4 regions of the Sphingomonas ginsenosidivorax genome follow, and region 3 is predicted to be linked to each of the others. Evidence: predicted binding sites of a transcription regulator. Region 3 holds the regulator's gene; each other region holds the start of a gene.
What was found. The regulator LexA, encoded in region 3, represses DNA repair genes until DNA is damaged. The targets are predictions, from matches to a motif close to GTTCCNCNCTTGTTCT.
Positions count from the first base shown of each region.

Region 1 (7,279 bases), 1.8 Mb from region 3:
CGACGCCCGTGCGGTCGCCGAGGCCGGCGCATTTGCGATGGTGGTGGAGGGCGTACTCGAACCGCTCGCGCGCACCATCACCGCGGAGGTGTCGTGCCCGGTGATCGGCATCGGCGCGTCGGCCGACTGCGACGGGCAAGTGCTGGTGACCGAGGACATGCTCGGCCTGTTCGATCGCACCGCGCGGTTCGTGAAGCGCTATGACGACATGGCCGGCCGCATTTCCGCCGCGGTCGGCGACTATGCCGCCGAAGTCCGGGCGCGGACCTTCCCGACGTCCGAGCAGACCTACGCGGCGAAGGAGTGATCCGACTTTCGTTTCACCCGTGTCGCGGCTAAGGACCGTGCGTTCCCTTTCCAGATCCGGAGTTCTCCTTGGCCCTGCCGCCGAAAACCGATGAAGCATTCCTGCGCGAGGTCGACGAGGAACTGCGTCGCGACAAGCTCGCCGGATTCTGGACCAACTGGGGCATCTGGGTCGGGGTGGCGGTCGTCGCCGCGCTCGCAGCCCTGGGCTGTTTCCTCTACTGGCAGCACCGCCAGGCCGAGGCCGCGGGTATCGAGGGCGAACAGCTCCAGGCCGCCTATGATTCGCTCGGCGCCAGCAACGTGCCCGCCGCGTCCAAGTCGCTGGCCGAACTCGCCGGCTCGAACCGCGACGGCTACCGCGCGCTGGCAATGTTCACGCAGGCCGACATCCTGCTCCAGAAGAACGACCTGAAGGGCGCCGCCGCCAAGTTCGGCGCGGTCGCCGCCGATGCGTCGCTGGCAAAACCGTTCCGCGATCTCGCGCTCGTCCGCCAGACCTCGGCGGAATATGACACGCTCAAGCCTCAGGTCGTGGTCGAGCGCCTGCGGCCGCTCGCGGTCCCGGGCGGGCCGTGGCTCGGCAGCGCGGGCGAGATGGTCGGCGTCGCCTATATCCGTCTCAACCAGCGCGCCCAGGCCGGCACGCTGTTCGGCCAGATCGCACGCGATACCAATGTCCCCGACACGATCCGTCAACGCGCGGTTCAGATGGCGGGCGTACTGGGCGTCGACGCCGCGCCGAACGCGACCCCTACCGAGGTAACGAAATGAAGAACGCCTATCGTCTGAGCGTCGCGGTGGCCGCCCTTCTGGCGCTTGGCGGCTGCGGCATCTTCAAGGGCGGGGCCAAGAAGACCCCGACCGTCGGCGAGCGTGTGCCGATCCTGGTCTCGGAGAACGAGGTCGAGACCGACAAGACGATCGCCGACATCCAGGTCCTGCTCCCCGCCGCCGCGCCCAACGACGCCTGGGCCCAGCCCGGCGGCAACCCGACGCATTCGCTCGGCCAGCTGGCACTCGGCAACGCGCCGACGCGCGCGTGGCAAGTCGGGATAAACGGCGGCTCGAACCGCGAGCGGCTCGCCGCCGCGCCGGTCGTCGCCGAGAACAAGCTGTTCGTGTCCGACGTCGCAGCAGTCATCCACGCCTATGCCGCCGACACCGGCGCGCCGCTCTGGACCACCCCGCTCACCGAGGGCAAGCTCAACGCCAGCGCACGCTTCGGCGGCGGCGTCAGCTATGACGACGGCAAGGTCTATGCGACCGACGGCGTCGGGGACGTCGTCGCGCTCAACGCCGCCGACGGCAAGCAGCTGTGGCGGGTCAAGCCCGGCGGCCCGCTGCGCGGTTCGCCGACGGTCGCGAACGGGTCGGTCTACGTCCTCACGCAGGACAACCAGATCTTCTCGCTCGATCAGGGCGACGGCAAGGTCCAGTGGGTCCAGTCGGGCACGCTCGAGACGCAGGGCGTGTTCGGCGTCGCGGCGCCTGCGGTCGGGCAGGGCACTGTCGTCGCGGGCTTCTCGAGCGGCGAGCTCAGCGCCTATCGCTACGAGAATGGCCGCATCCTGTGGCAGGACGCGCTGTCGCGCACCTCGGTAACGACGTCGGTGTCGAGCCTGTCGGACATCGACGCCGCGCCGGTGATCGACAATGGCCGCGTCTATGCGGTCGGGCAGGGCGGGCGCATGGTCGCGCTCGAACTCGCGACCGGCCAGCGGCTGTGGGAGCAGAATTTCGCCGGCATCTCGACGCCGTGGATCGCGGGCGAATGGCTGTTCGTCGTCACCGACGACGCGCGCCTCGTCTGCCTGTCGCGCACCAACGGCAAGGCGCGCTGGATCGCGCAGCTCCAGCGCTTCCAGAACGAGAAGAAGCGCAGCAACGCGGTCACCTGGTACGGTCCGGTGCTCGCGGGCAACCACCTGATCCTGACCAACTCGCGCGGCGAGATCGTCTATATCAACCCCGGCGACGGTGCGGTCGCCTCGACCGTCGAGACCAAGGTGCCGTTCACGCTGCCGCCGATCGTCGCCAACTCCACGCTCTACACGCTCGACCAGAAGGGCAAGATCACCGCGTATAGGTGACCTGCAGTTCCCCGGCGAAGGCCGGGGCCCAGTTGGGGAACTACGGTAACGAAGCACTGGCTTCCGTTACATCTGCCTTCCCACCTGGGCCCCGGCCTTCGCCGGGGAGCACCTATGGAGAACGGTGTCCGCTAAAGTCGTTCCCCTATCGTTCCGCTTTTGCTACGTCACTCAGATGGCAAAACCGCAGAAACGTTACGTATGCCAGGCCTGCGGGTCGGTGGCCTCGCGCTGGGCCGGCCAATGCGCCGACTGCGCGGAATGGAACACGCTGGTCGAGGAGGCGAACACCGCCGCGACGCCGTTCCATTCGAAGCACAACCTCCAGACCGGCGGCCGCGCGATCCAGCTGGTCGGGCTCGACGCCGAGATCAAGCTGCCCGACCGCATGGCGACGGGGATCGCCGAACTCGACCGCGCACTGGGCGGCGGCTTCGTGGAAGGCTCAGCGACGCTGATCGGCGGCGACCCCGGCATCGGCAAGTCCACCCTGCTGCTCCAGGCCGCGGCCAAGATGGCACTCGCCGGGCAATCGGTCGCCTATGTCTCGGGCGAGGAAGCCGCCGACCAGGTCCGCCTCCGCGCGCGGCGCCTCGGCCTCGGCAACGCGCCCGTCCAGCTCGCCGCGGCGACCTCGACGCGCGACATCCTGACGACGCTGCAGACCCGGCCGCCCGCCTTGCTCGTGATCGATTCGATCCAGACGATGCACTCCGACCTGATCGAGGGCGCGCCCGGCACCGTCAGCCAGGTCCGCGCCTCCGCGCAGGAACTGATTCGCTTCGCCAAGGAACGCGGCACCGCGGTCGTGCTCGTCGGCCACGTCACCAAGGACGGCAGCATCGCCGGCCCCCGCGTGCTCGAACACATGGTCGACACGGTGCTGAGCTTCGAGGGTGAGCGCAGCCACCAGTACCGCATCCTGCGCGCGATCAAGAACCGCTTCGGCGGCACCGATGAGATCGGCGTGTTCTCGATGCAGACCGAGGGGCTGGCCGAGGTCGGCAACCCGTCGTCGCTGTTCCTGACGCACCGCGACGACGCGATGACCGGCGCCACCGTCTTCCCGGCGCTCGAGGGCACGCGCCCCGTGCTGGTCGAGATCCAGGCGCTGACCGTGCGGCTGGCGAGCGGCGCGACGCCCCGGCGTGCGGTGGTCGGCTGGGATTCGGGACGTCTCGCGATGATCCTCGCGGTGCTCGAGGCGCGGTGCGGGCTCAGCTTCTCCTCGGCCGAAGTCTATCTCAACATCGCCGGCGGCTACCGCGTGCAGGATCCCGCGGCCGACCTCGCGGTCGCGGCGGCGCTGATCTCGGCGATGTCCGAGCGCCCGGTCCCGGTCGACGCGGTCGCGTTCGGCGAGGTCGCGCTGTCGGGCGAGATCCGCCCGGTCGCGCACGGCCCGCTCAGGCTCAAGGAAGCGAGCAAACTCGGCTTCGAACGCGCGCTGGTGCCCGCGTCTATGACGGATGAGAAATCGGGGATGCGGCTGCAGGGGTTCAAGACGCTCGCGGCGTTCGTCGAGCATATGCTCGGGCGGGGATAGGGGGCCAACGCACCTTGCGAATCCTCCCCCGCCAGGGGGAGGTGGCGCCGAAGGCGACGGAGGGGGCGGACACGGAACGGAAGTGGCCGCCGCCCGCCCCCTCCGTCAGGCTTCGCCTGCCACCTCCCCCTGGCGGGGGAGGATTGCTGGCCACGCCATCGGCGGCGCCCCCTGGCAGGGGAGCATTGCCGGCCAAGCCATCGCTGTCGCCCCCTAGCCGTAGGCCCCCCGCATCCCTATTCCATCCTCCATGAACCTGACCGCGCTAGACATCGTCGTCCTCCTCGCCGTCGCGGGATCCGCGGTTCTCGGGCTGCTGCGCGGCTTCGTCACCGAAGTGCTGTCGCTGTTCGCGTGGATCGGAATCGTCGCCGCGCTCAAACTCTTCCACGTCCCGCTCGCCGCGATGCTGACGCCGGTCGTCGGGACGGTATCGGGGGCCGCCGTCCTCGCCTTCGCGATCATCGCAGGCGTCACCTATATCGGCGGCCGCCTCGTCGCCAACGCGATCGGCAAGCGGACGCGGACCTCGATCCTCGGACCCGTGGACCGCGCGCTCGGTCTCGGCTTCGGCGCGCTCAAGGGCCTGATTCTCGCCAGCCTCGCCTTCCTGCTGACGACGCTGGTGCTCGACACGCTCCACGGCGGCCCGTCGCGGCGGCCACTCTGGATGACCACCTCGCGCACCTATCCGCTGCTCAACGCGACCAGCGCGAGCATCGCCGATTTCGTCGACCGCCGCCGCCGCGGCCTGCCGGTGTTCGGCGCGCGGACGCCGCTTGCTCCCACCACCGAGAACGTAAGCGATCCAACATTATGACGATGGGTATCCCACCGGAAATTCTGCGACATACAGCGTATCAGTACCCTGGCCGGCTTACAGAACCGATGGGATCCGCTGAAAAGCGCTCACCAATTTGCGGCAGCCGAGTCATCGTAGATGTTAATCTGAACAATGAAGGCCGGGTCAGCGATATTGGCATGCGTGTGAACGCGTGCGCGTTTGGCCAAGCCGCTGCAACCGTCTTAGCTCAGAGCTTGGCAAATAGGACACCAGCAGAGTTGTCATCGCTGCGAGATAACATCGCGAATTGGATAGCTGGAAACGGAGACGTTCCTGACTGGCCTGGAATTTGGGATTTACGCCCGGAGCGCCTTAACTCAGTCCGAAAGGCATCAGTCCAACTTGCTTTTCAAGCGGCGGCCGATGCTGCCGAAGCCGCCGCGACCGCCAAGGCGGCGCGCTAATGCACGAAGGCACGACGTCCCTGCTGCGCGACGGTGTCGTCCTGCTCGGGGCGGGGCTCGTCTTCGTCCTGCTGTTTCGCAAGCTCGGGCTCGGCGCGACGCTCGGCTATCTCGTCGCGGGCGCGGTGGTCGGCCCGCACGTGCTCGGGCTGGTCGGCGATGCGGAGGCGAAGCTCGGGATCGCCGAGCTCGGCATCACCCTGCTCCTCTTCCTCGTCGGGCTCGAGCTCAATCCGTCGCGGCTGTGGCGGATGAAGGAGGAGATCTTCGGGCTCGGCCTGCTCCAGGTCGTGCTGTGCGGGCTCGCCATCACCGCGATCGTCTGGGTCGCGCATTTCTCGCCCACCGCAGCGCTCGCGCTCGGCCTGCCGCTCGCGCTGTCGTCGACCGCGCAGGTGCTGCCGATGCTGCAGAGCTCGGGGCGGATGCGCACCCCGTTCGGCGAGCGGGCCTTCTCGATCCTGCTCTTCCAGGACCTCTCGATCGTGCCCCTGATCACGATCGTCGCGGCGATGAGCCGCAACCCCGCCGATGCCAACGCGCCGCCGGGCTGGCTGCTCGCGATCTACACCGTGCTCGCGGTCGGCGGGCTGATCATCGCCGGCCGCTTCCTGCTGCGCCCGATGTTCCGTCTCATCGGCAATCTCGGCGAGCGCGAGATGTTCGTGTTCGCCGGCCTCTTCACCGTCATCGCCAGCGCCGCGATCATGGAGATGCTCGGCCTGTCGACCGCGCTCGGCGCGTTCATCGCCGGCGTGATGCTCGCCGACAGCCCGTACCGCCACGAACTGGAAGCGGACGTCGAGCCGTTCCGATCGATCCTGCTCGGGCTGTTCTTCCTCGCGGTCGGCATGCTGCTCAACCTGCAGGCGATCGCCGACCGCCCGCTGTTCGTGATCGCGATGGCGCTCGCGCTGATCGCGACCAAGACGGCGGTGATCACCGGCATCGGCATGGCGTTCAAGATGACGTGGCGCCAGGCGTTCGCGCTCGGGCTGCTGCTCAGCCAGGGCGGCGAGTTCGGCTTCGTGCTCTTCGCGCAGGCGCAGGCCGGCTATCTGATCGCGCCCGAGGCAGCGAGCCTGTTCGGCGCGATCATCACGCTGTCGATGGCGACCACGCCGTTCCTGATGGGCGTCACGCGCCGCTTCCGCGCCGAGCCGATCGTCGCGGGCGGCGAGCGCGCGGGCCCGCAGGCCGACGGCGCCAACGCGATCATCGTCGGCTATGGCCGGTTCGGGCAGACCGTCGGCCAGATGCTGCTGCTGCAGGGCATCCCGGTCACGCTGATCGACACCGATATCGTGATGATCGACATCGCGAGGGAATTCGGTGCGAAGGTCTATTACGGCGACGGCACGCGGCTCGACCTGCTGCGCCAGGCCGGCGCGGCGGATGCCGAACTCATCTGCTTCTGCATGGACGGCGACCAGATCGAGCCCGATACGCTCGACGGCATCCACAGCGCGTTCCCCAAGGCATCGATCTATGTCCGCGTGTTCGACCGCCGCGCGCTGGTGAAGCTCAAGAAGACCTCGGCCGATTTCGTCGTCCGCGAAGTGCTCGAATCCGCGGTCAAGATGGCGCGCCTCGCGCTGCGCGGGCTCGGCGTGTCGCCCGCCGACATCGACCGCGCGGAGGACAAATACCGGTCGAAGGACAAGGAACGCCTCGCGATCCAGATCGAGGCCGGCGACCTCCGCGCCGCGCGGTCCGAGACCGCCGAGCGCTTTCCCTGGGGGAATGAACCGCGATGATCTTGATCGTCCTCGCCGCGCTGTCGGGCGCCCTCGCGGTGGCCGCTGGCGCGTTCGGCGCGCACGGCGCCAGCGGGTCGGCCGCCGAATGGCTGCGGACCGGCGCGCAGTATCAGCTCGTCCACGTCGTCGCCGCCCTCGTCGCGGCGCGGATGGAGGCGCGCGGACCGGCTTGGCTGTTCGTGGTGGGCGCGGCGATCTTCGCGATCACGCTCTACGCGATGGCATTGGGCGCGCCGCGCTGGTTCGGCGCGATCACGCCCGTCGGCGGCGCGCTGCTGATCGGCGGGTGGCTATGGCTCGCGTGGAGTGCATCCCGCTAGACCCGT
Region 1 covers NZ_VOQR01000001.1:2,574,799-2,582,077, reverse strand. The annotation lists gene panB (3-methyl-2-oxobutanoate hydroxymethyltransferase) at 1-307, shown strand, start outside; gene FSB78_RS11665 (tetratricopeptide repeat protein) at 376-1,080, shown strand; gene FSB78_RS11660 (PQQ-binding-like beta-propeller repeat protein) at 1,077-2,399, shown strand; gene radA (DNA repair protein RadA) at 2,575-3,945, shown strand; gene FSB78_RS11650 (CvpA family protein) at 4,196-4,765, shown strand; gene FSB78_RS11645 (iron-sulfur cluster assembly scaffold protein) at 4,762-5,193, shown strand; gene FSB78_RS11640 (cation:proton antiporter domain-containing protein) at 5,193-6,950, shown strand; gene FSB78_RS11635 (DUF423 domain-containing protein) at 6,947-7,273, shown strand.
Region 1: a site for LexA is predicted at 2,539-2,554, ahead of radA (DNA repair protein RadA). Genes of this name have one in related genera too.

Region 2 (7,279 bases), on a different contig from region 3:
CCGTTCGACAGGCGCAATCTCTGGCTTCAGCCCCGCCGGGGGCGGGCCAATGCCGCCGACAAGAACAAGCTTGCCTACGTCTTGTGGCGATTGGTGTGCGAACACCGCCTACCGCTGCGGATCGCGCAGCAGGCGATAAGCCGCGACTGGACGCAGGCCTATGCCATCTATGCGACGCGCGAAAACGTGGGCGCGGTACCAATTTCACTCCGACGAAACCCTATCGGATTCGTCACGCGGCGCATCTGCCGACAATTTGGACTTCCAGAAAAAGGAGTGAACGATGCCACAGAATATCGCCGAATTCCGTATCATCGGGAGGATCGGAAAAATCACGACCCGCGAGCGGGTGACCTATGTCAGCGTCGCCGCCAACTACAATCGTCGAGATGGAGACGATTGGAAGAAGGACACCTATTGGAACAGTGTCGTCTGCTTCTCGAACGTGACGCAGCAGATCGAAGCCGCAGCGAAAGGGGATTTGGTACACGTCACCGGTCGCGTCCGGGAGCGCAGCCATGGTGAAGCCAGTGACGTCGCGTACCGCACCGAGCTGATCGCCGACACGTTTTCGGTGCTCTCGAAGAGCGATGGCGAGGAGAGTTGATCATGACGGTGAGCGGCTTTCGGAACTGTAGAGGCACCTCCTCCCCGCTCTCGCGGCGGCATGCCGTTCTGGCGGACCAAATCGCCCGCTTCAGCGGCGCGCTCTCCCGGACCGGCGTGAAGCCCGCATCTGTTGCGGACAGCCGAATAATGATCTCATCTTCATCGTACAGGCAATTTTCTCCTTTCGTTCCGATGTCGGATGAATCAGAGTCTCCTCATGCCGATCCGTCCGGAACATCGCTGGCTGTATCCGATCGATTGGCCCGAAATCAGCAGGATCGTCCGCTTCAAGCGTGCGGGCGGCCGCTGCGAGCACTGCCAGCGACCTCATGGCCGGCGGGTCGCGCAGCTAGCTGGTACGGCAGGGGTGTGGTGGGACGCCGAGATCCGCGCCTGGCGCGACGGTACCGGCCGGCGGCTTCGACAGCCACCCTCGTTCGTTTCGCTCGATGCGATCCGCATGACCCGCAGACCTGTCTATCTCGCTACCGCTCACCTCAACCACGACCCGACGTTCAGCGGACCGCGATGGCGCAACCTCGCTGCGCTGTGCCCCCGGTGCCATATGATCCACGACGCTCCGGAACATCGTCGACGTCGATGGTGGAATGCCTTTCGTCGGCGTGCGCTGGGCGACCTTTTTACCGGCCGCTACACCTAACGTCGGCTCGACTGTGGCCGCCTCCGAAATGCGCGCACTGCCCGTTCGTGCTTTCGAGTAGATTGTGTTCCAACCAGTGGAGACGTGGGAGGGCGGACCGCAACGGCGCCCTCGTTCTTCCGCAGGGCACCAGCGACCAGCTTGTTTCCTCGCGTCTCGTCAGCCTGCGCTCGGCAGGAGAGGCGAGGTTGCCGTCCGGATATTTGGTACTGTCCGGAGGCTCCATTGCTCGATTTCCATCAAACCCACGGAACAATGGCGATGGCGCGACTTCCGCTTGATGCCTCGTCTCGCGCTCAGGCCATCGTCGAGCAGCTCGGCGGGGTGTGGCACGGTACGCGCGGCGAGTGCCGCTGTCCCGCACATGATGATTCAACACCGAGCCTCTCCGTCCGGCTCGGCGATACGGCGATCCTCTTCCACTGTTTCGCTGGCTGTACGCCCGTCGAGGTCATGAAGGCCCTTCAGCGCAATCGGCTTCACGATCGCAGCGCCGTGGTGATGCCGACAGACACGCCCAAGCGTGACATGGGGGCGTTGGCTGTTCGCCTGTGGCGGGCAAGCAGACCGATCGCCGGCACGCTTGCCGAGGAGTACCTTATCGCTCGGGGGCTTTCGCCGCCCTTTTCGAGGGCCTTGCGCTTCAACTCGGAAACCATTTTGGGCGCTGGCAGCGCCAGGCGGGTCATGCCGGCGCTTATCGCGGCTGTCGAAAACGATGTCGGCATCGTCGCCGTACAGCGAACCTTTCTCCACCCGACGAACGTGCTCCAGAAGCCGATCCCCAAGCCAAAGGCCGCCTTGGGTCTGCTCGGGGTAGCTGCGATCCGACTGGCTCCGGCGACGGATGAACTCGGTCTCGCGGAGGGTGTCGAGGACGCGCTCTCGGCGATGGCTTGGTTCGGTACACCGACATGGGCGCTCGGCGGCGTCGAGCGGCTTGCCTTCGTTGCAATCCCTGAGAAGGTACGGCGTGTCATCGTCTATGGTGATCGAGGCCGAGCCGCGGAGCGACTATTGGAGAAAGCGCGTGAACACCTGACCGCGAACGGTCGCGAACTCGTCAGCCGGGTGCCGGAAAACCAAGACGACTGGAACGATGCCTGGCGAGCACGCCTGCGGCTCGCAAGCGATCCGACGATGCAAATGCGGGATTGAAGCGACAGGCAACCGCCTAATTCACGCTCCGCTGTAACCGTCCGCTCCGCTCGGACACATCGGCAAACTTCAGCGACGGTTCGCTGCGCCAGAGCCCGTTTACGACTTGACCAATCGGACTCAACGCTGGAACATAAAGGGAACAACCCGAGTTTAAATTCCCATGCCTGCTGCTATCCAACATCTACCCGCGACCATAGCTCAGCTGCGGACGATCGCGACGCCGGTCACCGACCATCGCATCCTGCCGTTCGGCATCGAGCAACTCGATCGGCGACTCGGGGGAGGAGGGCTTCGGGCAGGTGCGTTGCACGAGGCGGCGGCGCTCAGCGCTTCGCTGGCCGACGAGGCGGCGGCGACGCTCTTCCTGGCCGGTATTGCCGCGCGAGAGGCGGCGGCGCTGGGCGGACCGGTGCTGTGGGCGAGCTGCCGCACCGATCTGTATGCGCCCGGACTCGCTCAGGCAGGACTGCCGGCGGCAAACGTGATCCACGCGCAGCCCCATGACGATGCGGCGCTGCTCGCCGTCGTCGAGGATGCGGTTCGCGATGGCACGCCCTCGGCGATCGTCGCGGAGGTCGGCAAGGTGTCGATGGTCGCCACCAGGCGGCTGCAGCTCGTGGCGGCGGATGCCGACATGCCGGTGCTGCTGCTCCGACGCCGGCGGTCGCGCGAGCGTGATCCGCTCGACGAGCCGTCCGCGGCGTGGACGCGCTGGCGGGTCGGCAGCGCACCGTCGGCACGGTTCGGCGTCGCGGGCGTCGGACGGTCGCGCTGGCTCGTCGAACTCGCCCGTCAGCGCGGGGGCGAACCTTTTTCTCTGATCGTGGAGGGCAGCGATGGGACGGGTCGTCTCGCTGTTCCTGCCGCACTTGGCCATCGAGCGGCTGAGACGGCAGGAACGGTCCGCGTCGCGGCAGCCTGACCGCCCGCCGCTCAAATCCCCGTCGACGACGATCCCGGTGCCTGCTCCGTCCGCGCGGCGGCAAACTGGCGGCCGGGCGCGCGCTGGGCACGAAGCATGCCGACACGCGTGAACGTGCAAGGCGATATCGCGGCGCTGCCAGCGCATGCGCGGCCGCCTATGCGCGAGCTGGGGCGGCGTTCCGAAGCAGCCGACCATCCGTTCAAGGACGCTTAGCGTTGCCCCGGACGTGCTACGACCCTGGTTCCAGACGTCGCGCATGCGCCGCTCGCGCTGATCGACAAGGTCGGTCGACGCGAGGAGGTGGTTGCCGCCTGCCCAGCAGCGGTCGGTCTCGGCATCCACGTCGGCATGGCCGTTACCCACGCGCGCGCACTCGTGTCCGATCTCGACGTCCGCCCCGCGGAGCCCGCCGCGGACGCCGCGCTGCTCGACCGGCTGGCGCTGCTCGCTGTGCGGCGATGGTCGCCGATCGCCGCCGTGTCGCCGAACGACGGCCTCTTACTCGACCTCGCCGGCTGCGATCACCTGCACGGCGGCGAGGAGCGCTTCTGTCGGCGGCTGCTCGCCTTGTGCCGTCGCGCAGGCTTCACTGGACGAGTCGCGGTCGCGGACACGCCGGGCGCCGCCCATGCACTGGCGCGATACGGGCGGGCAGACCTGATCCGCGTCGAGGCAGGGGACACGGCCGCCGCGATCGCGCCTCTGCCGGTCGCCGCGCTGCGGCTCCCGCCCTCTCCGCTAGAAGCCGCGCGCAAGTTCGGCTTCGAGCGGATCGCGGACCTGCTGCCGGTCGCACGCGGGCGCTGGCACGCCGTCTGGGGCTTGCCGCAATTAAGCGGCTGGATCAGGCGCTCGGCGCGGTGGGCCGAGCCGATCACACCGCGCGACGACCCGGAGGTGCCGATGGCCGAACGGCGGCTGCTCGAACCGATCGGCACGGCGGAGGCCATCGAGCAGGTCATGGCAGACCTCCTCGGTGATCTCGCAGAGGTCCTGCAGCGGCGGGTCTCGGCGCCCGGTCGCTGCGCCTCGTCGGGCTGCGCGTCGACGGTGGCGAGCAGGTGGTGGCGTCGGAACGTCCCGGCCGACGCGCGAGATCTCACACCTCCTTCGTCTCATGAAGCTGCGCATCGAGCGGATCGATCCTGGCATGGGACTGGAGCAGTTCCGGCTGATCGCGCCGCATACCGAGCCGCTCGATGCGGTCGACCTCGGCGCGGTCCTCGCCGGCGACACGCTCGTGCGCGATCCCGCCCGGCTGGTCGACGTCGTCGCCGGCGGATCGGCGCGCGCTCGGTCTACCGGAACGCTCCCGTCGACAGCCATGTGCCGGAACGGGCCGTCACCCGCTCCGACCCGGTGATGGTGCCCGGAACATGGCCCGACTGGCAGCGTCCCATCCGCCTGTTCGCGCGTCCGGAACCGCTGTCGCGGGTGATCGCGCTGCTGCCGACCAGCCGCCGCGTCGCTTCGAGTGGCGGGGGCGGACGCACGCGATCGTCGCCGGCGATGGGCCGAGCGCATCCATGGCGAGTGGTGGCGCCGCGATGCCGAGGTCTGGGCGGTGCGGGACTACTACCGCGTCGAGGACGAGCATGGCGGTCGCTACTGGGTGTTCCGCCGCGGCGATGCGGTCGAGGAGACGACCGGCGATCTCAGCTGGTGGATACACGGCGTGTTCGCATGACCGACTATGTCGAGCTGCAAATGCTCACCCACTTCTCGCTGCTCCGCGGCGCATCGAGCGCGGAGGAGTTGTTCGCGGCGCGGCGCTTCTCGGCTACCCCGCGCTCGCGTTGGCGACATCGGCACCGTCGCGGGCGTGGTCCGCGCCTGGGAGGCGCAGAAGGCGACCGGCGTGCGCTCGATTGCGGGCGCGCGGGTCGATCTCTCCTGCGGCCGGCGGCTGCTCCTCTATCCGACCGATCGTCCCGCCTGGTCGCGGCTCACACGGCTCCTCACCGTCGGCAAGAAGCGGGCAGGGGAAGGGCGGGTGCCTTCTCCACTGGCACATCTCCAGCCCTGGTCGGAGGGGCTGATCGCCATCCTGCTGCCGCACGAGGCGGATGCCGAGAACCGTGTCGCGCTCGCCGACCTGAAGACGGTGTTCGGCCGGCGCGGCTACATGGCGCTGTTCCAGCGGCGAAGACCGAACGACGCGGTTCGCATCGACGCCCTCGCCCGGCAAGCAGGCGAGGCAAGCGTCCGCGCCGTCGTGACCGGCGACGTGCTCTACCACGCGCCCGAGGTTCGCCTGCTCCAGGACGTGGTGACGGCGGTGCGCGAGAAGTGCACCGTCGACGAGCTGGGCTACCGGCGCGAGGTCAACGCCGACCGCGCGCTGAAGCCGCCGGCCGAGATGGTGCGGCGGTTCAGGGCTTATCCCGACGCGCTGCGGGCCAGCGTCGACATCGCCCGCGCCTGCACCTTCGATCTCGGCGAACTCGCCTACCAGTATCCGCATGAGCGGCTGGTCGAGGGACTGACCGCCCAGGGGGCGCTCGAGAAGCTGGCGAACGAGGCAGTCGCCCGCATGTTCGAAGGCGCGGTGCCGACTGCCTACGCCGATCAGATAACGCACGAGCTGCGGCTCATCGGCGAGCTCGGCTACGCTCCCTACTTCCTCACCGTCTACGCCATCGTCCGCGAGGCGCGCCGCCGCGGCATTCTCTGTCAGGGACGGGGCTCAGCGGCGAACAGCTGCGTCTGCTTCGTGCTCGAGGTCACCTCGATCGATCCGATCAAGCACGAGCTGTTGTTCGAGCGGTTCGTATCGGGCGAACGCCGCGAGCCGCCCGACATCGACGTCGACTTTGAGCACGAGCGGCGCGAAGAGATTATCCAGTGGATCTACGAAACCTACGGCCGCGACCGGTCGGCGCTGACCGCAGTCGTCCAGCGCTACCGTGCGCGCGGCGCGGTGCGAGACGTCGGCAAGGCGATGGGCCTGCCGGAGGACTTGACCTCCTCGCTCGCGGGCCTCGTCTGGGGCTGGTCCGCGGAAGGGGTCGGCGAGAAGCAGGTCAACGAGCTGAACCTCGACATCGCCGACCGGCGTCTCCGGCTGACGCTCGATCTCGCACGCAAGCTGATCGGGGTGCCCGCCACATGTCGCAGCACCCTGGCGGCTTCGTCCTGACGCACGACAGGCTCGACGACCTCGTGCCGATCGAACCCGCTGCGATGGAAGACCGCCAAATCATCGAATGGGACAAGGACGACATCGATGCCCTGAAGTTCATGAAGGTCGACGTGCTCGGTCTCGGCATGCTCGGCTGCATGAACCGGGCCTTCAATCTGCTGGAGGAGTCGAAAGGCGTGCGGGTCGGCATGGCCGATCTCCAGGACGACGATCCATCGGTCTACGCCATGATTCAGAAGGCGGATACGCTCGGTACCTTCCAGATCGAAAGCCGCGCGCAGATGTCGATGTTGCCGCGGATGAAGCCGCGCCGCTTCTATGACCTCGTCATCCAGGTCGCGATCGTGCGACCGGGACCGATCCAGGGTGACATGGTTCACCCGTACCTCCGCCGTCGCGAGGGGCTGGAGAAGCCGGAATACCCGCGCCCCGAGCTGCGCGCGGTGCTCGAGAAGACGCTGGGTGTGCCGCTCTTCCAGGAACAGGCGATGAAGGTGGCGATCGTCGGCGCCGGGTTCACGCCGGCCGAGGCTGACCAGCTGCGCCGCGCGATGGCGACGTTCAAGTTCACCGCGGGGTGAGCCACTTCAGCGAGAAGCTCGTCGAAGGCATGGTGGCGCGTGGCTACCCGCGTGAGTTCGCCGAGCGCACTTTCCGCCAGTTGGAGGGCTTCGGCAGCTATGGCTTTCCCGAGAGCCACGCGGCGAGCTTCGCCAAGATCGCCTATGCGTCGAGCTGGATGAAGCATCATCATCCCGACGTGTTCTGCGCGGCGCTGATG
Region 2 covers NZ_VOQR01000002.1:169,315-176,593, reverse strand. The annotation lists gene FSB78_RS18970 (single-stranded DNA-binding protein) at 284-607, shown strand; gene FSB78_RS18965 (hypothetical protein) at 827-1,270, shown strand; gene FSB78_RS18960 (DUF7146 domain-containing protein) at 1,496-2,428, shown strand; gene FSB78_RS18955 (ImuA family protein) at 2,592-3,353, shown strand; partial or broken gene FSB78_RS19620 (Y-family DNA polymerase) at 3,657-3,926, shown strand; gene FSB78_RS19615 (hypothetical protein) at 4,474-4,719, shown strand; gene FSB78_RS19705 (hypothetical protein) at 4,921-5,043, shown strand; partial or broken gene FSB78_RS18945 (error-prone DNA polymerase) at 5,040-7,279, shown strand, end outside.
Region 2: a site for LexA is predicted at 2,557-2,572, ahead of FSB78_RS18955 (ImuA family protein). Genes of this name have one in related genera too.

Region 3 (7,279 bases):
GGGCACCAGGCGATCGGCCAGCATTTCGGCGGCCGGGTCGAGCGCGGGGGGCTGATGCACGGCAAGACCTCGCCGGTGCTCCACGACGATACCGGGTTGTACGCCGGCCTGCCCTCGCCCTTCCTCGCAACGCGCTATCATTCGCTGATCGTCAACGCGGTGCCCGACAGCCTGGTCGTCAACGCGACCGCCGAGGACGACACCGTGATGGGCTTCCGCCATGCGACGCTGCCGATCCACGGCGTGCAGTTCCATCCCGAGAGCATCGCGACCGAGCACGGCCATGCGATGCTGGCGAATTTTCTGGCGATTGCGGGAGTCGAACTCCCCTCCCGCCTGCGGGAGGGGCTGGGGGAGGGCCTGTCCGCAAACGCGGGCGCCGCCATGGGGACACGCCCTCCCCTACCCCCTCCCGCAGGCGGGAGGGGAATGTGACCACCACGACCCTTCTCCCCGATCCTTCCACGCCCCTCTCCCGCGAATCCGCGCGCGAGGCGTTCGCCGACATCCTCGACGCGCGCGCCAGCGAAGACGCGATCGCGACCTTCCTCGTCGCCCTCGCCGAACGCGGCGAGACCAGCATCGAGATCGCCGAGGCCGCGCGCGCGCTGCGCCAGCGGATGCTCCCGATCGCCGCGTCGGCCACCGCGGTCGACGTCTGCGGCACCGGCGGCGACGGCCATCACACGCTCAACGTCTCGACCGCGGTCGCGCTGGTCGTCGCGGCCTGCGGCGTCCCCGTCGCCAAGCACGGCAACCGCGCCGCCTCGAGCAAGGCGGGTGCCGCCGACACGCTCGAGGTCCTCGGCCTCGACATGGACCGCGCCGGCGCGACCGCAGAGGCGAGCCTCGCCGAGATCGGCATCGCCTTCCTGTTCGCCGCCAACCATCACCCGGCGATGCGGCGCATCACCCCGATCCGCCAGCGCATCGGCCGCCGCACGATCTTCAACCTGATGGGCCCGCTCGCCAACCCGGCCGGCGTCACCCGCCAGCTGATCGGCATCGCGCGCCCCGATTACGTGCCGCTCTATGCCGACGCGCTCGAACAGCTCGGCACGCAAGCCGCGCTCGTCGTCTCGGGCGAGGAAGGTCTCGACGAGCTGTCAGGCGCAGGCTCCAGCATCGTGGCCAGCATCGGCACCGTCGACCTGCCCGCCCGGATCACCCCCGACGACGCCGGCCTGCCTCGTCACCCGATCGAATCGATCCGCGGCGGCGACGCCGCGCACAACGCCGCCGCGCTGCAACGCCTGCTCCACGGCGAGACCGGTGCGTACCGTGACGCCGTCCTGCTCAACGCCGCCGCCGCCCTGATGGTCGCCGGCATCGCCCCCACCCTGACCGAGGGTGCCGCCCAGGCCGCGGAGGCGCTCGACGCCCGCCGCGCCGAAGCGCTGCTCGCCCGCTGGATAGCCTATTGATGACCATGCTCGACCGCATCCTCGAGACCAAGCGTGCCGAAGTCGCCGCGCGCAAGGCGACGACCAGCCTCGCCGATATCGACGCCGGCATCGCCCATGTCTCCAAGCCGCGGGGTTTTCGCGCCGCGCTCGACGCCAAGCCCGGCCATGCACTGATCGCCGAGGTGAAGAAGGCGAGCCCCTCCAAGGGCCTGATCCGCGCCGATTTCGATCCGCCCGCGCATGCCCGCGCCTATGAGGCCGGGGGCGCTGCCTGCCTGTCCGTGCTGACCGACGAGAGCTGGTTCCAGGGTGCCGATTCCTACCTGACCGCCGCCCGCGACGCGGTGTCGATCCCGGTGTTGCGGAAGGACTTCATGGTTGATCCGTGGCAGGCGACCGAAGCGCGGAGCATCGGCGCAGACGCAATCCTGATCATCGTCGCCGCGCTCGACGACGCACAGATGGCGGAGATCGAAGCCTCCGCGCTCGAATGCGGGATGGACGTGCTGGTCGAGATTCATGACGCGCACGAACTGGAGCGCGCGCTGAAGCTCAAGTCGCGGCTGATCGGGGTCAACAACCGCGACCTGCGCGACTTCTCGGTCGATTTCCGCCGCACGTTTGATCTGGTCGCGCTCGCGCCCAAGGACTGCACCTTCGTCGCGGAGAGCGGCCTCACCAGCCGCGCCGACCTCGACGCGCTCGCCGAAAAAGGCGTGCATTGCTTCCTGATCGGCGAGGCGCTGATGCGGCAGCCCGATATCGAGGCTGCGACGCGCGCGCTGCTCGCCCCCGCATCCTCGACATGAGCGGCCTCACGCATATCGACGCCGACGGTGCCGCACGGATGGTCGACGTCGGCGGCAAGGCCGTCACGACGCGGATCGGGGTCGCCAGCGGACGAATCACGATGTCGCCCGAGGCCGCCACTGCGATCGCTGCGGGCACCGCGAAGAAGGGCGACGTCCTCGCCGTCGCGCGCGTCGCCGGAATCATGGCGGCCAAGCGCACCAGCGACCTGATCCCGCTCTGCCACCCGCTGCCGCTCAATTCGGTCGACATCGCGCTGGACGTCGACGACACTGGCGTCACCGTCACCGCGACGACCTCGACCGACGGCAAGACCGGCGTCGAGATGGAGGCGCTGACCGCGGTCTCGGTCACGCTGCTGACCATCTACGACATGGCAAAAGCGATCGATAAGGGCATGATCCTGAGCGACATTCGCCTGCTGTCGAAGCGCGGCGGCAAGTCGGGCGACTGGACCGCCTGAGGCGCTCGCCTAGCGCCTCCCGTCATCCTGACGAAAGTCAGGACCCAGGGCCCCGTGCGCGACGCCTGCCCCCGCGGAACAAGGCGGCGGTCGGCAGCCGAAACTCCTCAAGACACACTTCCCCGGCGAAGGCCGGGGCCCAGTTGGGAGGTAGCCGTGACGGAGCGCCACCCTACGTTACCCTTGTTCCCCAACTGGGCCCCGGCCTTCGCCGGGGAACCTGACCTCGCCAGGATGACTCAGCGCTGTCCTACACAGCCAGGATATGCCAGCCCCGTGGCATGATCCGCCGCGCCACCTCCCCGAAAAACCTCGACGTCCAGCGCCCCCTCAACATCGGCGCCGCGAAACCCTTGGACGCCCGCAACGTTCTCGACATGCGCGACGCAAAACCCGTTCGTCGTCTCAACATTCTCAACATTCGCGCCGGAACAGCCCCTCGATGATCCAACTCCTCCCCGTCGCGGATGCCCAGTCGCGGCTGTTCGCGCTCGCGCCCCGTGTCGAGTCCGAGACGCTTCCCTTGCGCGACGCCGCCGGCCGCTGGGCCGCGCAGGACATCCTTGCCAACCGCACGCAGCCCGCCGCCGACCTCTCGGCGATGGACGGCTATGCGATCCGCTTCGCCGACATGCCCGGACCCTGGACCGTGATCGGCGAAAGCGCGGCGGGACGTGCCTTCGACGGCGAGGTCCGCACCGGCGAGGCGGTCCGCATCTTCACCGGCGCCGCGCTGCCCGCGGGCGCCGACACCGTGCTGATCCAGGAAGAGGCCGCGCGCGCGGGCGAGGCTCTTACGCTGGACGGCGAAGGGCCGCCCTATCTCGGGCGCAACACTCGCGCGCGCGGGCTCGACTTCACCATCGGCGACCGGCTGGTGGCCAAGGGCGACCGTCTGACGCCAGCGCGGATCGCGGTCGCGGCGACCGGGGGGCACGGCACGCTCGGCGTCAACCGTCGCATCCGCGTCGCGGTCGCGGCGACCGGTGACGAGCTCGTCCCCCCCGGCTCCACCACCTCCGGCCTCGCGCTGCCCGAATCGAACGGCATCATGATCGCGGCGATGCTCGCGGACCTGCCCGTCGACATCGTCGATCTGGGCATCCTGCCCGACCGGCTCGAGACCTTGCGCGATGCCTTCGCGGCAGCACGATGCGACCTGCTCGTCACCACCGGCGGCGCGTCGGTCGGCGACCACGACCTGGTGCGCCCGGCGATCGAGGCGGCGGGCGGCGTCATCGATTTCTGGCGGATCGCGCTGCGGCCGGGCAAGCCGATGATGGCCGGCCGGCTCCGCGACGCGACCGTGCTCAGCCTGCCCGGCAACCCGGTTTCGGCGTTCGTCACCGCGACACTGTTCGTCCGCCCGCTGGTCGCACACATGGCCGGTGCCCGCGATCCGCTGCCGCAGACGACGCACGCACTGCTCGGCGAAGATCTCGCGGCGAACAACGCGCGCACCGATTATATGCGCGCCGAAATCAGGGACGGCCGCGCCTATGCCTCGACGATCCAGGACAGTTCGATGCTGCTCACGCTCGCCCGTTCGACCTGCCTGATCGTGCGCCCCGGCAACGCGCCTGCCGCCAAGGCAGGCGACTCGGCGGAAATCCTGGTGATTGCCTGACCGGTGCTTGACCCAGCACTTGACGTGGTAAATTTTGTTCCATAGAAGTTCCCAGTCTGTTCCGGGCCGGAGAATTGCCATGCTCACGCGCAAGCAGCACGAGCTCGTCTGCTTCATCAACGATCGTCTCGAGGATACCGGGGTGTCGCCCTCGTTCGAGGAGATGAAGGACGCGCTCGACCTCAAGTCGAAGTCGGGCGTCCACCGCCTGATCAGCGCGCTCGAGGAACGCAACTTCATCCGCCGCCTGCCCAATCGCGCCCGCGCACTCGAAGTGCTGCGGATGCCCGAACGCGCCGAGAAGAAGGCGCCGGCCAAGGCGCCTGCCGCTCCCGCCAACGTCAAGTCGGCACCGCAGCCGGCGAACGACGTGATCGAGATTCCGCTGCACGGCCGGATCGCCGCCGGCGTGCCGATCGAGGCGTTCGAGGGATCGTCGATGCTCGCGGTCCCCGCCGCGCTGCTCGGTGCGGGGGAGCATTATGCGCTCGAGGTTTCGGGCGACTCGATGGTCGAGGCCGGGATCCTCGACGGCGACTATGCCCTCATCCGCCGGACCGAGACCGCCCGTGACGGCGAAATCGTCGTCGCGCTGATCGAGGAAAGCGAGGCGACGCTCAAATTCTTCCGCCGCGAAGGCGCGATGGTCCGCCTCGACCCCGCCAACCGCGCCTACGACCCGCAGCGCTACGCCCCCGCGCAGGTCCGCGTGCAAGGGAAGTTGTCCGGTATCCTGCGCCGCTACGACTGAAGCTCCTGTCTCCCGCGAAGGCGGGAGAAGTCCTGAGCGCGGCGACTGGGAGCTGCCGGGTGCAGGTTCGATGGAAGCGGGACTAGGTATTGCGCGTATTGAAACCGTCATCCTGGGCTCGACCCAGGACCCAGGGTCACGAGTGCTGCGCCTGCGACCCTGGATCCTGACGTTCGTCAGGATGACGGGCCCTCCAGACATGATCGCGTCCTCGAAAACCAGGACGGTGCGTGAACGCGCGCGGCGCCGCCTGCACCCGCCACGGATGCCGATCGCCCGGCGATAAGACCGTCGTTACCCGTCCGGTGCCGAGCGTGACCGCCACGCCCCCCGTCCGCTGCAACGTCCACCGGTCGAGCCGCAGCCACCGCGGCATGCAGCCCCGCGGCAACCCGCGCTCGCTGACGACGATATCGGCAGACCGGCACGCCGCGATTAGCGCGGCCGTCGGCACCGGATACAGGCTCCGCGTCGCCACGATCCGCCACGTGCGCGCGCCCGCGGTGATATCGGTCATGCACAGATCGCGACTGCACCGTGCATCGGGCTGGTCGGACAGCCATGACGGTTCGCCGATCAGCCCACCATTCTCGGCCAGCGTATCGCGGACATAGTCTCCCGCCCGATCCCGCAACAGCGCCAGCCCTGCCGCGGTCCGCACCGCGACATGCCGCCCGTCCCCGGTCACCAGCAGGTCCGGCGCCGGCGTCGCCAGCGCCCAGCTCGCCCCGAACAGCAGTGGCACCAGCCCCAGGCGTCGCCACCGCGTCCGCCACAGCGCGATCCATAGCCCCCCGCCGACCATCGCGGCATAGGCACCGTCAGGCATCGCCGGCAGCGATCGGACAGCGCCCGGCACCGCCGCCACGAGATGCGCAAGCCAGAGGAGAAGGTCGAGCGCCTGCTGGACCAGCCACCACAGGGGCGCACCCAGCTCGACCGCGTCGAGCAGCAACGCCGCCGCCTCCAACGGCATGACGACGAAGGTCGTCAGCGGGATCGCGACGATATTCGCGACCGCGCCGTACAGTCCGGCGCGGTGGAAATGATAGACCGCGATCGGCATCAGCGCCGCCTCGACGACGATCCCCGTCAGCAGCAGCGAACCGAGCGCGCGCGCCAGCCGCCGTGCCGCGCCCTCCTCGTGCGGTCCGAACAGCGCGGTGATCCGCGGATGTTCGTGCAAGGCGACGATGGCGGCGATCGCGGCGAACGACAGCTGGAAGCTCGGGCCCGCCAGCGCCTCCGGCAGCGCGAGCAGGACGATGACTGCGCCCATCGCCAGCGCGCGGAGCGTCACTGCCTGCCGGCCTATCGCCAGCGCCGCCAGAACCAGGAGCGCCGCTACGCAGCTCCGGATCGTCGGCACCTGGGCGCCGGTCAGCAGCGTATAGCCGATCGCCGCACCCGCCCCGGCCACCGCCGCGACCAAGGGCAATCGGACGCGCAGCGCCAGCCACGGGCTGAGCGCCAGCAACCGCATGACGATCAGCATCGTCGCGGTCACCGCGGCGGTGATATGCAGCCCGCTGACCGACAGCAGGTGTGCGAGACCCGCGCGGCGCATCGCCTCCGAATCGTCCTCCCCGATCGCGCCGATATCGCCGGTCGCCAGCGCCGCCGCGATCCCGCCGGCGCTGCCGTCCAGGCTGTGGGTGATATGCGCGGACAGCCGCCCGCGCAGTCCCGATCCACCATCGGCGGGTGTCGTCACCACGACCGGCCCGAAGCCCCTGCCCGTCGCGCCGAGCCCGGCGAACCACGCGACGCGCGCGAAGTCATAGGCACCGGGCACGGCCGGCAAGGGCGGCGGCATCAGCCGTGCACGCAGGCGGATCATGGCGCCCTCGCCCAGCCCCTTCGGCGCATCCGCTTCGGCGAGATTGACCCGGACGCGGGGCGGCAGGTCGAGCGCTTCACCGCGCGCATCGGTCACGGACCCGACCGGGAGCAGCGTGACCCGTACCAGCGCCCGGGCCGCGAGCGGCTCGACCCGCTCGACCTGCGCCGCGAACGTCGCCACGGTCGGCCGCTGGAGCACGGGTGCCGCCACCCGGTCCGCACGCGCCCAGACCAGCGCCAGTCCAGCGGCGGCCGCCAGCGCACCGATCGCGATCACGCGGGCCGCCCGTCCGCCGCGCCCGGTCGCCAGCGCCGCGCAGCCGATCGCACTCAGCAGCAGGATCGCCGTCCGCCACGCGGTCGCATCCGGCAACGCGAAC
Region 3 covers NZ_VOQR01000001.1:749,764-757,042, reverse strand. The annotation lists partial or broken gene FSB78_RS03335 (anthranilate synthase component II) at 1-336, shown strand, start outside; gene trpD (anthranilate phosphoribosyltransferase) at 432-1,424, shown strand; gene trpC (indole-3-glycerol phosphate synthase TrpC) at 1,424-2,215, shown strand; gene moaC (cyclic pyranopterin monophosphate synthase MoaC) at 2,212-2,679, shown strand; gene FSB78_RS19060 (hypothetical protein) at 2,961-3,125, shown strand; gene FSB78_RS03315 (molybdopterin molybdotransferase MoeA) at 3,125-4,306, shown strand; gene lexA (transcriptional repressor LexA) at 4,386-5,057, shown strand; gene FSB78_RS03305 (ComEC/Rec2 family competence protein) at 5,194-7,279, opposite strand, start outside.

Region 4 (7,279 bases), 3.0 Mb from region 3:
GCTGGTCTTCGATTTCAGCAGCTGCTTCAGCGTGCCCTGCGCCACGACCTCGCCGCCGCGGACGCCCGCGCCGGGGCCCATGTCGATGACGTAATCGGCGGTGCGGATCGCGTCCTCGTCATGCTCGACGACGAGCACGGTGTTGCCGAGGTCGCGGAGCCTGCGAAGGGTCTTGAGCAGCATGTCGTTGTCGCGCTGGTGCAGGCCGATCGACGGTTCGTCGAGGACGTAGAGCACGCCCGAGAGCCCCGAGCCGATCTGCGACGCGAGGCGGATGCGCTGGCTCTCGCCGCCCGACAGCGTGCCGCTGGTGCGGTCGAGGTTGAGATAGTCGAGGCCGACATTGTTGAGGAAGCCGAGGCGCTCGACGATTTCCTTGAGGATGCGTTCGGCGATCGCGTTCTGCTGGTCGCCGAGCTGGGCCGGGATGTCGGTGAAGAACTGCAGCGCGTCGACCACGGACAAATGCGTGGCGTAGGCGATGTCCTTCATGCCGATCTTGACCGCCAGCGCCTCGGGCTTGAGGCGCGCGCCGTGGCAGACCTCGCATTTGGCGGCGCTTTGGTACTTGGACAGCTCCTCGCGCATCCACGCGCTCTCGGTCTGGAGCAGGCGGCGGTTGAGGTTGCCGATGACGCCCTCGAACGGCTTGCTGACGTCGTACTTCTTCTTGCCGTCGATGAAGGTCAGCGTGACCGACTTGCCCTTCGACCCGTGGAGGATGAGGCTCTGGACCTCCGCGGGCAGGTCGGACCAGGGGGTGTCGAGCGCGAAGTCGAACTGGCGCGCGAGGCTGCCGAGCACCTGCATGTAATAGGGCGAGGGCGGGTTGGACTTGGCCCAGGGCACGACCGCGCCCTTCTTGATCGACAGGCCGTGGTTGGGGACGACGAGGTCCTCGTCGAACAGCTGCTTCTCGCCGAGGCCGTCGCACGCCGGGCACGCCCCTTGCGGCGCGTTGAACGAGAAGAGCCGCGGCTCAATCTCGCTGATCGTGAAGCCCGAGACCGGGCAGGCGAATTTCTCGCTGAACACGATGCGGCCGTCGGGGGCGTTGTTGCCGAGGATCTCCGACTTCGGCGTGTGCGGCGCGACCGGGTCGGCGGGGTCGATATAGGCGAGGCCCTCGGCGAGCTTCAGCGCGGTCTCGAAGCTTTCGGCGAGGCGCGTAGCGATGTCGCCGCCGACGACGAGGCGGTCGACCACGACCTCGATGTCATGCTTGTACTTCTTGTCAAGCGCGGGCGCCTCGTCGATCTCGTGGATCGTGCCGTCGATGCGGACGCGCGTGAAGCCGGCCTTCTGCCACTCGAGCATCTCCTTGCGGTACTCGCCTTTCCGCCCGCGGACGACGGGGGCGAGGAGGTAGAGGCGCGTGCCCTCGGGGAGTGCGAGGACGCGGTCGACCATCTGCGACACGGTCTGCGCGGCGATCGGCAGCCCGGTGGTCGGGCTGTACGGCGTGCCGACGCGCGCCCAGAGCAGGCGCATGTAGTCGTAGATCTCGGTGACCGTCGCGACGGTCGAGCGCGGGTTGCGGCTGGTCGTCTTCTGCTCGATCGAGATCGCAGGGGACAGGCCCTCGATATGGTCGACATCGGGCTTTTGCATCAGCTCGAGGAACTGGCGCGCATAGGCCGACAGCGATTCGACGTAGCGGCGCTGCCCCTCGGCATAGATGGTGTCGAAGGCGAGGCTCGACTTGCCGCTGCCCGACAGCCCGGTGATCACCGTCAGCGTGTCGCGGGGGATGTCGATATCGACGTCCTTGAGATTGTGCTCGCGCGCGCCGCGGACGGAAATGTGAGTCAGCATATCGGAGGGTTCTACTTCTGTTCTTGGCCGGATGCCAGAGGCGGAGATAGGAACGCACGAACCCGCGTGCCAGCACCCACCCGGCCGAAAAGCCCTCCGATCGAAAGCCCCCCCGATTGAAAAGAACCACGCGTGTATTATCTCGGTCGTACACAGCGGCGCGAGGACGATATGGCGAAAACCAAGGACGGGACCAAGAAGACCGACAAGCCCAAGGTGAAGATCCCCAAGGAGATCGCCGGGTTCAAGGTCCCCAAGGAGCTCCGGAAAAAGGGCGAGGCGCTGATCGAGCGCGCCAATTCGCCCGAGGGGCGCCAGGCGATCGCGTCGGGGCTGGCGATGGTCGGCGGCCTCGTCGCGGCCAACGCGGCGCGCAAGGCCGAGGCGAAGGCGTCCGAGACGGCGAAGCCGGCGGCCGCCAGCCCCGAGGCGCCCCAGTCGGAGGCTTCAAAGGCCGAGACGAAGCCCGAGACCCCGAAGCCCGGTACCCCCGGCATCAACCCGCAGCAGATGGCAGACCAGATCGGCGCGGCGGCGGACATGCTGCTGGGGCGGATTTTCGCGAAGCGGTAGGGGATGGCTGCGGGTTCGGCACGGGCTCGCCGGGCGGCGTCATTTCACCCGCAGCGTCCTGCTGGCGCCGTTCAAGCCGGCGCCGCTCACCGTCAATCTGACCTGTCCGGGTCGTCGATCCGAACGTAGGATCGCCATGGCGAAGCCATCATGGAGCGCCTTCCTGGTATCCGAGAACAGATCGTCGCTCCAATGGTCGCCATTGTCGACGGCGATCAACCGGGCGGCGCCGCTGACCTGGAACGTGATCGGATCCGTTGCCGTACGTACGACGCGCCCCCGGCTGTCGACCGCATAGACCTTGGCATATTGCAGGTCCATGCCGTCCGCCTTCCAAGCCGTGTTCTCGATCTCGATCCTGAGCGCCACGGCCTTGCCGGTCGTTTCGATCTGGTCCCTGGCGATGACCTTTCCGCCCGTCCGCGCGATCGCCGTGAGTTGCCCTGCGGCGTAGGGCACATCCTTCCAGTAGATCGTGTTCCGTTTCGTCACATCCATCGCGTTCTTCTGGACACCGATGGACTTGCCGTTGACGAGGAGTTCGACCTCCTCGGCGTTCGTATAGGTGTAGACGTTGTAGAGCTTGCCGGCCTGCCGGTTCCAGTTCGACGAGATGATCTTCTGGCCGACCATCACGTCGTTCCACATCTTTGCCTCGCCCTCGTTGTCAACGACCCCGATATGGACCACCGGCGTGTCGGTGAAGATGCTCTTCGCCAGCCACGCCTGGGGGAATGGCTCCAGCGCGTGGTTGAAGAACGAATAGGCCCAGCCCTTCTTCGGCCAGCCGTCGGACTCTCCCCAATATTCGATGGCGCCCCAATAGGCCAAGCCGACCATCCTGTCGCGGTCCATGCCGAAATACGGCGCGGCCAGTTCGTTGGTGACAGCCTCGCTTTGGTACACGATCAGGTCGGGGGCGTGCTTCAGGTACTGCGGGTAATCGACCCACAAATAGTTGAAGCTCGTGACATCGGTGATCGTCGCCAATTCGGGCGGGATGATATTGCTTTCGATGTTGAAGGCCGGATTGGCCTTGATGATGCCGTTGGCGCGCGCCGGATACATCGCCACGGTCGTCTTGCGCGTCGGATCGTAGCGCTTCGCGACGGCATCCATGATGCGATAGGTGGTCTTGCCCCAGTCGCCGGTCGGCCAGTTCCACCGTTCCTGCTGGAACTGCAGTTCGTTGCCAAAGCTCCACATGATCACTGACGGGTGATTGCGGTCGCGCTTGATCCATTCTTTCTCGTTGTCGAACCAGACGTCGTTCCAGGGTACGCTGCCCGCCCAGGCGGCGGTGCTGCCCCATTTGTCGTATAGCTCGTCGACGATCAGCAGACCCTTCTCGTCGGCGAGGTCGAGGAAGGACTCCGAATAGGGGTTATGCGAGGTGCGGATATGGTTGAAGCCGAACGCCTTCAGCCGGTCCATCATCCGGGCGATCGACGTCCGGTGCGCGGCAACCCCGACCGCGCCGAGATCGTCGTGGTTCGCGACGCCCTTCAGGAAAACCTTCTTGCCGTTCAGACGAAGGCCGAAGTCCTTGGAGAACTCAACGGTGCGGATGCCGAAGCGCTTCGTCAGCCGGTCGACGATCTTGCCGCCGGAGACCAGTTCGACCTCGGCCGTGTAGAGGCTGGGGGTCTCGACCGACCACAGGTTGGGCGCGGCAACGGCGAGGTTCGGCATCGCCACCTCGACGGTCGGCAGGTTCCGCGGGGCAGGAACCTGGCTTTGGGTCGTACCGACGAGTTTGCCATCCGGCGAAAAGATCCTCGTCCTGATTTCGACCGCGTCCTGCTTGCCCTTGAGGCCGGCGACCTCGACCTGCACGTTGACTTGGGCGCCAGCCGCGGAAACGACCGGCGTGGTCACGAAAATGCCATGCCGCGCGATCGATACCGGGTTTCTGACCACCAGATGCACGTCGCGGAACAACCCTCCCCCCGTGTACCAACGCGAATTGCCGTCCTTGGTCGTGGCACGCACGGCGATGACATTGTCGGCGCCGTAGCGAATGGCGTCGGAAATATCGGCCTCGAAGCCGAGATAGCCATAGGCCGTGCCGCCGACTTTCCTGCCATTCACCCAAACTTCGCCGGACAACATGATCCCTTCGAAGTCGAGCAGGACCTGCTTCCCCTTCCAGCCGCTGTCGGCCGTGAAGGTCTTGCGGTACCAGGCAACGCCCGGCGCCTTGAACCCGCGGCCCCGGTTGGCGGTCTTGTCCCAAGGCTGTTCGAACTGGAAATCGTGCGGCAGGTCGAGCTTGCGCCAGTTGCGGTCATCGAAGGCGAGGTCCTGCGCTCCCGCGATATCGCCTTGCCGGAAGGTCCAGCCAAAGTCGTAGAGCTGGTTGATCCTCGGCTGCTTGTCTTTCTCGCCCTGAGCGATGAGCGGAGCGGAGCAGGCCAACGCGCACACGGTCACCGGAATCTTCGTGCTCATCATCGACAGCCGCCCCTGTATTGCCCTTCCCGTTGGTCAGCGTGACGCACGAGGGGCCTCGGAGAATTTGGCACCGTCACGATACTGAACACAACAGTTTTTACATTATGATATCAGCTATCATTTATTGAACGGCGGTAGACATCGCAGCCGGATGCGCCCCTCAGTCCGCCAGCGAACGCGTTTTACCCCGCCAGGCGAGCGAGCGGCGGTTGAGGGCGTGGAGGTCTTCGGTGCCGGCGATCACGGCGTCGCCGAGTGCGATCGCGCGCGCGAGGATCTCGGGGGGTGCGTGGCGATAGGCGGGACGCGCGAGGATGTGGTCGTACCAGCGGCCTCCGCACGCGGCGTCGAGCAGGATGCGCTGGAAGCAATGGTCGGCGCGGACCGGCCAGCGGCGCGCGGCGGCGAGACCGGGTAGCGTCTCGCGCGTCAGCGTCAGCGTCAGCCAGCGGGTGGCGGCGTCCGGCAATCCGGGCGGCAGGTCCAGCGGCAGCTCGGGGTCGGCCATCGAGAGGGTTTCGCCGGAGGGGGTGCCGTCCGCCCCCGCAGGGGGCGGACGGCGTCGCTTACTTGACCTCGGCGGTGCCGTTGATCACCGCGGCCTTCTGGCCGTTGGTCAGCGCGTCGGCGTTGACGTCGGCATCGTCGATCGCCTCGGAGCGCTCTTCGCCATTGTCGCGGATCGCCTCGGCGCGGTCCTCGAGATTGTCGGCGGTCGCTTCCAGCGCGGCGGCGTTGTTGTCCGCGGCCTGCTCGACCTGGTCGCCGAGCTTGTCGTCGCCCTTGCCGCCACAGGCTGCGAGCGAAAGCGCGGAGACCGCGAGGAGAGCGGCGGTGAAGGCGGTCTTCATATGGATCAATCCCTGATCGTTTCGGAGCCGGGACAACCGCCGCGTCGGCCGCTTTGTTCCGCCCGCTTGCTCCCGCGCGCGCGCTTCTCTACCCGTTGGCACATGCGCAAACACATCCTCATCGTGCTCGGCCTGATCCTGCTCGTGATCGCCGGGGGCGTCGTCTATCTCGCCTGGCCCGATACCGCGAAACTTCCCGCCGACGCGGTCACCGGCAAGCGGCCGCAGATCGCGGCGCCGCGCGAGCAGGTGATCCCGACGGTCGACGTTGCCAAGGTGGTCGGCTGGCAGGGCGCGGCCCGGCCGACGGTCGCGGCGGGGCTGCAGGTGCAGCCGTTCGCGACCGGGCTCGACCATCCGCGCTGGATGTACCGGCTGCCCAATGGCGACGTGCTGGTCGCCGAGACCAACTCGCCGCCGCGCGAGGGTGGCGGGATCACCGGGTTCGTGATGAAGATCCTGATGGGGCGCGCCGGCGCGGGGACGCCGTCGGCGAACCGCATCACGCTGCTGCGCGACGCGAACGGGGACGGCGTCGCCGAGACCCGGAGCGCGTTCATGACCGGGCTCAATTCGCCGTTCGGGATGACCCTGCTGGACGGGCAGCTGTACATCGCGAACACCGATGCGCTGGTCCGCGTGCCCTATGTCGAGGGCGCGACGAAGATCACCGCCAAGCCCGAGCTGGTGATCAAGCTCAACCCGGGCGGCAACCACTGGGCGCGCAACGTCGTCACCGCGGCGGACGGCAAGACGCTGTACGTCTCGGTCGGCTCGTCGTCGAACATCGCCGAGAACGGCATGGCGGCGGAGAAGTACCGCGCCAACATCCTGCAGGTCTGGCCCGTGGACAAGAACTGGCGGATCTATGCCGCCGGGCTGCGCAACCCGGTCGGGATGGCGATCAACCCGGCGTCGGGCCAGCTGTGGACCGTCGTCAACGAGCGCGACCAGCTGGGGTCCGATCTGGCGCCCGATTATTTGACGCAGATCGAGTTCGGCGATCACTTCGGCTGGCCCTGGTATTATTGGGGCGGTTATCCCGATGCGCGCGTCGAGCCGAAGAACCCGGCGCTGCAGGAATATTCGAAGCGGCCGGACTTTGCGCTGGGCGCGCATGTCGCGGCGCTGGGGCTGACGTTTGCGAACGAGACCAGGCTCGGCGCGCGCTTTGCGGGCGGTGCGTTCGTCGGCGAGCACGGGTCGTGGAACCGCAAGCCGGTGTCGGGCTACAAGGTGGTGTACGTGCCGTTCGCGGCGGGCGGGTTCCCGGCGGCGAACGCCAAGCCGGTCGAGGTGGTCGGCGGGTTCCTCGACAAGGACGGCAACGCGCAGGGGCGGCCGGTGGGCGTGATCGCGGACAGGACCGGGGCGCTGCTGGTCGCGGACGATGTGGGGAACCGGATCTGGCGGGTCAGCGCGCGCTAGGCGTCTAGCGCGCCATCCCCAACGCCGTTCGTGCTGAGCGAAGTCGAAGAACTGTCGCTCATGGCCTCCCCTTCGACTTCGCTCAGGGCGAACGGAGGGGGGTATGGTCCGCTACGAGCGACGTTATTTCAGCAGCTTGGGCGCCTCGCGCTCGATCG
Region 4 covers NZ_VOQR01000001.1:3,730,050-3,737,328, reverse strand. The annotation lists gene uvrA (excinuclease ABC subunit UvrA) at 1-1,815, opposite strand, end outside; gene FSB78_RS19165 (hypothetical protein) at 1,948-2,388, shown strand; gene FSB78_RS17190 (glycoside hydrolase family 2 TIM barrel-domain containing protein) at 2,428-4,839, opposite strand; gene FSB78_RS17185 (GCN5-related N-acetyltransferase) at 5,003-5,350, opposite strand; gene FSB78_RS17180 (lipoprotein) at 5,409-5,693, opposite strand; gene FSB78_RS17175 (PQQ-dependent sugar dehydrogenase) at 5,796-7,121, shown strand; gene FSB78_RS17170 (polyhydroxyalkanoic acid system family protein) at 7,245-7,279, opposite strand, start outside.
Region 4: a site for LexA is predicted at 1,824-1,839, ahead of uvrA (excinuclease ABC subunit UvrA). Genes of this name have one in related genera too.